Regions from separate parts of the Micromonospora sp. NPDC005215 genome, predicted to be linked through region 3. Evidence: riboswitches for the same ligand, from Rfam matches in the RefSeq annotation. Region 3 holds a riboswitch; each other region holds the start of a gene.
What was found. A riboswitch is a leader RNA that binds a small molecule or an ion and turns the genes downstream of it on or off. The one in region 3 is predicted to bind cyclic di-AMP.
Positions count from the first base shown of each region.

Region 1: it holds a riboswitch for cyclic di-AMP, as region 3 does, so the genes downstream of both, ABZU25_RS21085 (C39 family peptidase) here and ABZU25_RS00970 (hypothetical protein) in region 3, are expected to answer to the same signal.
Region 2: it holds a riboswitch for cyclic di-AMP, as region 3 does, so the genes downstream of both, ABZU25_RS05485 (hypothetical protein) here and ABZU25_RS00970 (hypothetical protein) in region 3, are expected to answer to the same signal.

Region 1 covers NZ_JBEXHQ010000028.1:29,692-32,948, reverse strand. The annotation lists gene ABZU25_RS21090 (hypothetical protein) at 1-742, shown strand, start outside; cyclic di-AMP (ydaO/yuaA leader) riboswitch at 1,027-1,168, shown strand; gene ABZU25_RS21085 (C39 family peptidase) at 1,401-2,249, shown strand; gene ABZU25_RS21080 (alpha/beta fold hydrolase) at 2,384-3,130, shown strand.
Region 2 covers NZ_JBEXHQ010000004.1:108,208-111,464, reverse strand. The annotation lists gene ABZU25_RS05490 (hypothetical protein) at 1-210, opposite strand, end outside; gene ABZU25_RS05485 (hypothetical protein) at 401-1,417, opposite strand; cyclic di-AMP (ydaO/yuaA leader) riboswitch at 1,474-1,605, opposite strand; gene ABZU25_RS05480 (cation diffusion facilitator family transporter) at 1,717-2,634, opposite strand; gene ABZU25_RS05475 (AAA family ATPase) at 2,742-3,257, opposite strand, start outside.
Region 3 covers NZ_JBEXHQ010000001.1:195,037-198,293, reverse strand. The annotation lists gene ABZU25_RS00975 (carbonic anhydrase) at 1-321, shown strand, start outside; gene ABZU25_RS00970 (hypothetical protein) at 379-1,398, opposite strand; cyclic di-AMP (ydaO/yuaA leader) riboswitch at 1,403-1,533, opposite strand; gene ABZU25_RS00965 (YibE/F family protein) at 1,700-3,070, opposite strand.

The DNA.
Region 1 (3,257 bases), on a different contig from region 3:
AACCGAGGTACCGCAGGCCGCTGCCATCTGGTCGGCTCTGCTCCTGCTGGCGCTTGGCGTACTCGCCGTGCTGGTCGCCCGGCCCGAACGGGACCGGCCCACCGGCGACCCGTCCCCGGCCGTACCGACCGCGCGCGAGGTGGCCGCCGCCGAGATCGTCGACCTGCGCCGGTACGCCGAGGAGGTGGCTGTCGCCGCAGCCGGCGCGGCCAGGACGGCCCAACGGCGACGCGATGCCTGGCTGATCAGTCAGGAAGCGGTGGAACGCGCCTGGGCGCGGTACGACGAGGCGGACACCGCCGCACGCCGTTTCGCGGGGTCCGGGGCGCTGCCCACCCCGGACACCCCCCGCACCCCCGCCGAGTACGCCGCCCGGGAGCGCTACCTGCACCGCGCGGCGACGGCGGCGTACTGGCGGGGCGACCTGACCATGGCGCAGCTCAGCGACGTGTTCGGGCACCGGCGCGGCTGGGATCCCCGGCGGCACCCGGTCGAGCAGGAAGCGCTGCTCAGCCGGTCGATCCGGGACGCGAGACGGGTCGACCACCAGGCCGCCGCCGCCGCGGAGCGGGCCGCCTGGAGGGCTGCGGAACTGTCCGCCGAGTCGGCGCGCATCCTTGCCGGCGAGGCGTGGGCGGCAGCGGCCCGGCTGCGGCCGAGCCGGGCGCCGGCCCGCCGGCTGGTGCGCGGGGCGGCCCGTCCCGCCGTCGTGGCACGCTGGCGCCCCGCCCGTGCGGGTTGACTCCGATCCGTTATGTGAGCCCGGTCACCGCATTCCAGAATCGGGCGTCCGGCACGTTCGGCTCGATTCTTCCCGGAATTGTGACCCCACTGTCGGCGACCTGTCCGGTTGTCGCCCACAGGCGTCACCGTAACCGCTTGTCCCATCGAGTCACATCATCGGCAGAACGCGCAGAAATTGCCGCGCCGATTCGGGTTTACGCAGGTGAACCTGGCTTGGCAGGGTGTGAACGGGCCAGTAGTGTCGTCCCGTCCGGTGCGGTAACCGATCGCAAGAGGCGACGCCGCGCCGACCCGCTCAATCGTGATGAACGAACCGGGGACCCATCAGCAAGTCCGGGGTGAATCCGCGAGCCACGGCCCGCGGTAGGGCGATCTTCCCGCCCGAATCCGTCAGCTAACCCGGTAGGCGGTGTCGGAAGGAGTTCCATCCTCGTGCAGCACCTCTCCACCCCTCGGCTGTTCCCTCGCCTCCACGGCGCAGCGGTGCCCCCGCTCATCCGTCCAGTGACGGTGAGCTGACCCCCCGGGTCATCGCCTAACCGCCCGGTCACGCCGGGCGTTTCCCTGAGCGGTTCACCATCCGCGGACCATCGTCCGCGCGCTGGCGCCTGCCCGGATACCGGTCCGGCCCCGGTGTGCCGCTCTCCCCCCGATCCGTGGAGGACCCCGTGAAGCACACACTGCAGCGTCAGCTCCGCCGCATGGCGACCGAGCGCCCGTACCAGATCATCGCCGCCTCCACCGCGGCCCTCGTGATCGCCGCCACCACCGGCACCCTGCTCACCACCGCCGACGACGCGCCGGCCGGCCAGCGCACCGCGACCACTGTCGCCGAGATGCGCAGCGACGTCGCCGCCGCCAACGACGCGTCTCCCCTGGCCAGCGCCGCGCCGACCAGCGCCGCCCCGACCGCCGCCCCGGCCACCAGCGCCGCGGCGCCCGCCGCCAAGGCCAGCAGCAACCCGGACCTGACCCGCAAGCCGGAGCGGCCGAAGCCGCCGGCGACCAAGGTGCTCGACTACGAGTACGAGGCGCAGAACACCTACTACAACTGCGGTCCGGCGGCCACCCGCAACGCGCTCAGCGCCACCGGGATCGACCGTACGCAGGAGGAGCTCGGCGCCGAGCTGGGCACCACCGAGATGGGCACCAACTCGGCCGAGGACACCACCCGGGTGCTCAACGCCGAGGTGAAGGGCTCCCCGTACCGGACCCGGATGTTCGTCGGCGCGCCCAGCCGGGCGCAGATGGACCGCCTCCAGGCCGACGTCGTCAAGGCCATCACCGACGGCCGTGGCGTGGTCGCCAACGTCGTCGGAGACGCCACCGACACCGACGGCGGCGGGCACTCCTACGGCGGCGGGCACTACATCGCCGTCGTGGGTTACAAGGACAACGGCCGCACGGTGCGGATCGCCGACTCGGCGAACCCGGCCGACCCGTCGTACTGGATCACCACCATCGACCTGGCCAACTGGATCGCCAGCCGGGGCTACTCCGCCTGACCCAGGCGCGCTGGACCGCCACGGGCGCCGTCCCCCACGAGGGGCCGGCGCCCGTGGCGTCTTCCACGCCGGCCCCGGGTACGCCCCCGTCGACGACTCTCGTACCGGGCCGTGAACCGTGGGAGACTGCGGCCGTGGTGGATGAATCGGGTGGTCACGCCGGTCGAAGGCCGGTCCTGCTGCTGTTGCACGGGATGGGCGCGACAGGTGACGTCTGGTTGCCCTGGGCGCCGCATCTGGAACGACACTGGCCCGGGCGGTGGCTGGCACCGGACCTCGCCGGTCACGGCTGGGCGTCGCCACTGCCGTCGTACTCGTTCGCCGGCTTCGCCCAGCGAATCGCGCAGGCCCTCGCCCCCGACGACCGGCTCGTCGTGCTCGGGCACTCGCTGGGTGGCGTGGTCGGCCTCGCGTTGGCCGCGCGCGACGCCGGGATGCCGGTGGACGCGGTGGTCGGGTTGGGCATCAAGGCGCTCTGGTCACCCACCGAGCTGGAGCGCGCAGCCGAGCTCGCCGCCCGCCCGGTGAGCTGGTTCGCCAGCCGCACCGAGGCGGCCCGTCGCTACCTGCGCGTCTCCGGGCTGACCGGCCTGCTCCCGCCGGACCATCCGGTGGTGGACGCCGGCCTTCGTCAGGTCGACGGCCGCTGGCGTCTGGCCATGGACCCGACCGCGTTCGCCGTCGGCGAGCCCGACCTGGCCGCGCTGCTCGCGGCCACCGACGTGCCGGTGGTGCTGGCGCGCGGCGAGCACGACCCGATGGTCACCGACGAACAGCTCAAGGAGTACGGCGTACCGGTCGCCACGCTGCCCGGTCTCGGGCACAACGCGCACGTGGAGGACCCGGCGGCGGTGCTGGCCCTGCTCGACCCGTACCGCTGAGCTTTGTGTAGCGCGTTCGGGGCAGGAATATCGGTCGTACCACGGCCTCGTCGCCGCGCTTGGCCCGGCTGGCCTGACGGTGGCCCGTACCGATCCCGATGGCGCCCGCCGCGGGGTGAACGTCGAC
Region 2 (3,257 bases), on a different contig from region 3:
GACCCCGACCAGCCAGACCAGAACACTCAGCGGCGCGAACAGCACTGTGCCGACCAGCGCCGTGACCGGGTAGACCACCGCCGGGTCGGCGCCACGCTGCACGGCGATGCCGAGGGTGAGGAGCACGAGGTCGGCGCCGAGCCAGCCGAGCGAGGTGACCAGATGCAGGGTGAGGAGCCCTTTGCGGGCGGTGGGTGAGATCCGACGCATACCGCGATGCTGCCCGCCGACCAGGTCCGGGTCGTCCGACCGCCGACGACATCCGGGGTACGCCCGGCGACGTAGCCCGGCCCGGCGAAGGCATCGCCGACTCCGGGGGTATCCCGTCGCCCGGATACCCCGGAGTCGGCGAGCGCGAGTGGCTCATCCCCGGACCGAACCCGGGGACTCGTCGGGTGGGTCAGTAGACCGACAGGTGTACGTGGTTGGTGTGGTCGGTGGAGGGGGTGCCACCCGCGCCGCTGTACGACTTCCACCCGCTGCTGGGCAGCCAGATCTGCCGGTACCAGATCACGTACAGCACGGCGAGCTGGTCGGCGTTACGGATGAAGTACGCGGCCAGGTTGTTGCCGTACGTCTTGTCGCCGCCGGTGGCATTGCCGCCGAAGCCGCTCTTCTGGGCGGCGAAGTCGCAGGCCCGGCCCTTGGGGTGTTCGCCGGAGCCGCTGGGGCGGTGGCAGGAGACGTACCTGGTGAAGCCGGCGGCCTTGGCCTGGTTGAGCGCGTGCAGGGTGCGCGGGGTGATGCAGCCGTTGGCGGGCGTGGGGTCGTTGACGCTGCACGATTCGGATGGCCAGGAGCCGTCGGAGTTGCGGGGCGCCGCCTTCGCGTTGGCGGTGGAGGTGCCCCGGTTGGAGCCGGTGTCGGCGGTGGTCTGCGGCTTGGGGGTGTTGGCCACGGTCAGCGCCCGTTCGGCCTGGTCCTTGCGCTTGGCCATCACCGCGACCTGCTTGCGCTGTTCGATGATCTCGCCGTTCAGGGCGGCCCGGGTGCGATTGGCCTGGTCCTTGGTGGCGAGCAGATCGCGGAGCACGCGGTCCTCGTTGGCGGCCACCGCCTCCAGGGCGGCGGCCCGGTCCATGAAGCCCTCCGGGCTGTTGCTGTTGAGCAGTGCCGACACCGTGCCGAGCCGGCCCGTGCGGTACGCCACCCCGGCGATCTGGCCGACCTTGCCGTCGCGCTGGGCGAGCTCGACCTCGATGCCCTTCAGCTTGGTGGCGAGCTGTTGCTGCCGCTGCACGGAGGTGTCCAGAGCGCGTTTCGCGTCCAGATAGCCCTTGCTGGCGGCCTCGAGTTGGGCGCGTAGCGAAGGGCTGCCGCCCTCTTCGTCGGAGTCGGGTGCGGCGGCGGCCCGTAGGCCGGTCGGGGGAGCGGCCGAGGCGGTGCCGGCCGGGATCGCGACGCCGAGGGCGAACATCGCGACGATCAGGGCCGCCAGTCGGGCGGCGGTCGGTCGTGCTGGTGCCACTGCGCGTGTCCTTCCGTCAGCCGCCGACCGGGTTAGCTGACGGGTTCGGGACGGAAGATCCCTACCGCTGACGCGGATGCACCCCAGGAACGTGGTTCCCCGGTTCGCCCAGGTGGGCGATTAGGCGGCGACCGCCACCGGCGCCTGGAGGGCGCCGCCTGGTGGAGGCCGGGACCGAGCTTACCGGTGCCGGTGGGGCTGTTGCAGCCGATGTGACGGACGGTGCGTACGTCGTCACGGGAAACCTGTCACCACTCGATCGAGCCGCAGGCCCCGGAGGCGGCGCCGGGCTCGATCTGCAACGTCGCGTGCTCGATCCGGAAGTCGTCGTGCAGGGCGGTGCGCGCCGCGGTCAGCACCGCGCCGACCTCCGCGCCGGGTGCCATGGTCAGGTGGGCGGAGGCCACCTCCATGCCCGAGGTGAGCGTCCAGACGTGCAGGTCGTGCACCTCGACCACCCCGGGGACCGCGGCGAGCCGGTCGTGCACGGCGGTCACCTGGAGGTGTTCCGGGGCGGCCTGCACCAGGATGCGGACGGCGGCGCGGGCCAGCCGCCAGGTGCGCGGCAGGATGAACGCGCCGATGGCGACCGCGACGAGGGGGTCGGCCCACCACCAGTCGGTGACGGCGATGAGCAGCGCCGCGCCGATCACGCCGAGCGAGCCGAGCAGGTCGCCGAGCACCTCCAGGTAGGCGCCCTGAAGGTTGATGCTCTCCCGGGCTCCGGCGCGGAGCAGGGCGAACGCGGCGACGTTCGCGAGCAGGCCGAGCACTGCCACCGCGAGCATCGGACCGGCGACGACCTCGTGCGGGTCGCCGAAGCGGCGGATCGCGGCGATCACCACGTAGATCGCGACGCCGGAGAGCAGGACGGCGTTGGCCAGCGCGGCGAGGACCTCGAGTCGGTAGAGCCCGAAGGTGCGTTGCGGGTCGGCGGTGGCCCGCCGGGTCGCGGTGATGGCGGCGAGCGCCATCCCGATGCCGAGCACGTCGGTGAACATGTGCCCGGCGTCGGAGAGCAGGGCGAGCGAGCCGGTGTGCAGGGCGGCCACCGCCTCGACCACCATCAGGGTGGCGAGCAGCCCGAACGCCGCCCAGAGTCGGCCCCTGTGCTGGTGTGCGGCATTGGCGACCGACCCATGGTGGTGGTCATGACCTGCGCCCACGAGATCCACCTTCCGCCGCCGGTCGGGGCCCGGTCAAATGTATGCTCACATCGCTATGTATGCAAGTGTGGGGCAGGCCACTGGCCCGCCAGGCAGTTTGCCCCGAATCAGCCCGTTGGATCGATGGTGGTGAGCCGCTGCGTGGCCCGGGAGAGCGCCACGTACAGGGTGCGTACCCCCGCACCCGGATCTGCCCGGATCTCGCTCGGAGCGACAAGCACGACCCCGTCGTACTCCATGCCCTTGGCCTCCAGGCTGGTCACCACCTGCAGGCGCGGCGCGTCGAGCGCGTCGAGCCAACCGGCGACCTCGTCGCGGCGGGGGACCGGCGTGATCACCCCGACCGTGCCCTCCACCTCGGCCAGCAACCCGGCGGCCGCCTTCACGACGGCGGCCTCCAACCCGGTCGCGGGCACCACCAGCTCGACCGGATCGACCCCGGTGGAACGCACGGCGGTGGGCAGCAGCAGGTCAGGGTAGAGCCGGCGGATCTCCGCCGCCGCCACCGCGAAGATCTCCGCCGAGTTGCGGTAGTTGGTGGTGAGGGTGAAATCGTGCCGCTTACGCCGGCCCAGCGCCTGGTCCCGAGCCTGGGTCAGCTCCTCCGGATCACCTGTCCACGC
Region 3 (3,257 bases):
GAGTCCTCCGCGACCGGCACCCAGCCTCCCGGGCACCTGCGTGCGGTCGTCGACGCCGTGCTGCCCAGTCTGCGCCGGGCCGAGACCGAGGGCGTGGACGACATCGACGGCATCGTCGACATCCACATCGCGCAGACGGTCGAGACGCTGCTCCGGCAGTCGCCAGTGCTGGCCGCCGAGGTGGCGCAGGGGCGGTGCGCGGTGGTGGGCGTGTCGTACCGGCTCGCCGCCGGAGTGGTGCGCCCGGTGGCCGCCGTGCCGGCCGGCTTCGCGACGCTCGACGTACCGACCGGGTCGGCCGACCCGGTCGCGGCCGCCTGACCTGGAGAGGGCCGCTCCGCGCGACGCGGAACGGCCCTCGACGGAAGACGCTGCGGGTCAGAGCATCGACATGTGCACGTGGTCGGTGTGGTTCGACGGCCCGCTGTACGACTTCCAGCCGGTCGCCGGGAACCAGATCTGCCGGTTCCAGATCACGTAGTAGATGCCGAGCCGGTCGGCGTTGCGGATGAGGAACGCGGCGACGTTGTTGCCGTACGTCCGGGTGTCCTCGTTGTGCCACGGGCTGAAGCCGCTCTTCTGCAACGACCAGTCGCAGGCGCGGCCCTTCGGGTGCTCGTACGGTCCGCCGTTGCGATGACAGCCGACGAACCGGTTGAAGCCGGCCGCCTTGACCTCCTTGTACGCGTGCAGCGTCCGCGGCGTGACGCAACCGGACGTGGTCGGGTCATTCTCGCTGCAGGACTGCGCCTTCCAGTCACCGTCGGCGGTGCGGCCCGGCCCGATCTTGGCGACCTTCGAGGTGGCGTCCACCAGACCGCCGGTGAAGCCCTTGCCGCCGACCAGGGCGAGCGCCTTGTCGGCCTCGCTCTTGCGCTTGGCCATCACAGCGGTCTGCTTCTGCTGCTCCCGGACCTCGGTGTCGAGGGCCAACTTGGCCTGCTCGGCACGGGCCTTCACCGCGTTGACCTCGGCGAGCTTGTTCTCGTTCACTAGGTTGATCTCGTCGAGCATCGCGGCGCGCTGCACGAACGTGTCCGGAGCGTCGCTTTCGAGCAGCATCGCGAGCGCGCCGATCCGACCGGTCCGGTACGACTGGGCGGCGATCTGCCCGACCTGTGGCGCCAGCGCGTCGAGGTCGGCCTTGGCCCGGTCCACCTCCACCGCCAGCTCCAGCTGCCGCCTCTTGGACTTGTCCAGTTTGGACTTGGCGGCGGAGTAGTCGCGGTTGACCTGCTCGATGACGTCGTTGAGCATCTTGGGCTCGTCGGCCTCCTCGTGCCCGGACGGTGTGGGGGTCGTCGGGGCGGCGTGGGCCGGGAGGGGCCCGGCGAGCACTGTCAGTGCGGCGATCACGGCCACCACGGGTGTCAACCAGCGGCGTAGGGGTGCCGTCACAATGTTCCCTTCCGTCGACCGCCGACCGGGTTAGCTGACGGGTTCGGGACGGAAGTGGCCCCTACCGCTGACGCGGATTCACCCCACACACCTGGGTCCCCGGCTCGCCGGTTGGCGATTGGGCGGTGGCACCGCAGGCGCCGCTTCGCGCCTTCATCGGTAACCGGCAGCGACGTTACCCGAGAGTCGACTGGGTGAGCTACGCCTGGATGCCGACCAAAAGCGTCATTTCGCCATAGCGTTGTGTGACCAGTGACGCGGTTCTCAGGGGGGAGACCCGATCTGGTCACGCTGAGGAGTGTCACCATGCCGTTTCCGTGCTCCTGTTCGACTCCGGCCACCCGTCGGTGGCGGTGGATGGGGGCCGGGTCCGCGTCTGGCCCGGCTCGTCGGGTCGCCCCGTCAACGGCGCGTTGAGGGCGGCGAGTGCCTCCGCCGGGTCCGGCCGGGGGCGCGGCCGGGCGGCGTCGACGGGCGGCGTGGTTCCGGCGCGCCCGGCCGCGGTCACGATCGCGGCCAGCCCGGTGGTCAGTGGCACGGCGGCGATCAGCCCGAGTGTGGCGACCGCGCTGCGGACGATCTCCTGCGCGAGGAACTCGCTGGTGAGGATCTGCCCGATCGGCCGCGAGTCGGCGGTGAGCAGGAGCAACAGGGGCAGCGACGCGCCCGCGTACGCCAGCACGATGGTGTTGACAGTGGAGGCGATGTGCGCGCGGCCGACGCGGGTCGCCGCACGGTACAACTGCACACGGGTCAGCCCGGGATTGGCGTTCGCCAGCTCGGTGACGGTGGCCGCCTGGGTGACCGTCACGTCGTCGAGCACCCCGAGCGAACCGATGATGATCCCGGCGAGCAGCAGGCCGTGCAGGTCCACGTCACCCTGGAACATCGACAGTGTCGTCGCATCCTCGCTGCCGAAGCCGGTGAGGTGGGTTGCCGCCGTGGCGATGGTGGCGAGCACGCCGGTCAGCACCAGGCTGCCCAGGGTGCCGAGCACCGCGACCGAGGTCTGCGCGGTGACGCCGTGGGTCAGATAGAGCACCACGAACATGATCAGGGCGGCGCCGACCACCGCCACCAGAAGCGGTGATCTGCCGGCGCCGATGCCCGGCAGTACGAAGGTGAGCAGGATGGCGAAGCTGGCCGCCAACCCGGCGAGCGCGGCCAGACCTCGCCATCGGCCGAACGCGACGATCGCGGCGGCGAAGATCACCGCCAGCCACACCATCGGGGTGCCGCGCTGGTGCTCGGCGATGTTCCAGTTGCTGGTGGTGGGATCGGTCGGGTCGGTCAACTGGACCAGGATGACCTCGTCGCCGACGTCGACCCGGGGCGCGCCGGGTCCGTCGGGCACCGGTGTCCGCACCTGCTGGCCGGCGGCGGGTCCGTCGTCCACCCGGACGTCGACAGTGCCGCACGGCCCGGCGCCGACAGTGGGAGTGCCCTCGGGGCTCGACGGCAGCGGCGGGCACGGCTCGGTCACCACCCGGGTCACCGTGCCGGCGTAGCGCGGCACGTCCGCTCCGCCGTCGGGCTGCGGTGCTCCTCCGCGCGGCCAGAGCAGCGCCGCGGCGAGCACGGTGGCGACGAAGAGGGGCACCACCGTCATGACGAGGATCCGTCGCACCCGGGGCGGGGCGGACGGAGCGGGACGGGCGTGGTCGGAACCCAAGTCGAGACTCCCAACGATCCGGTGCGGGATACGGGCCAGCGTGCCGGTCGGTTCACCGATGCCGTGGAAACGCGGCGGAATACGCGATGGATCGCTCACCGAGGACCGCTTGATCACGGACGGTCAGTGCCCGGTCGGGCCGGCCGGAGGCGACGCCACGACGCGGCGGCGCCGGTGTCCGACTGCG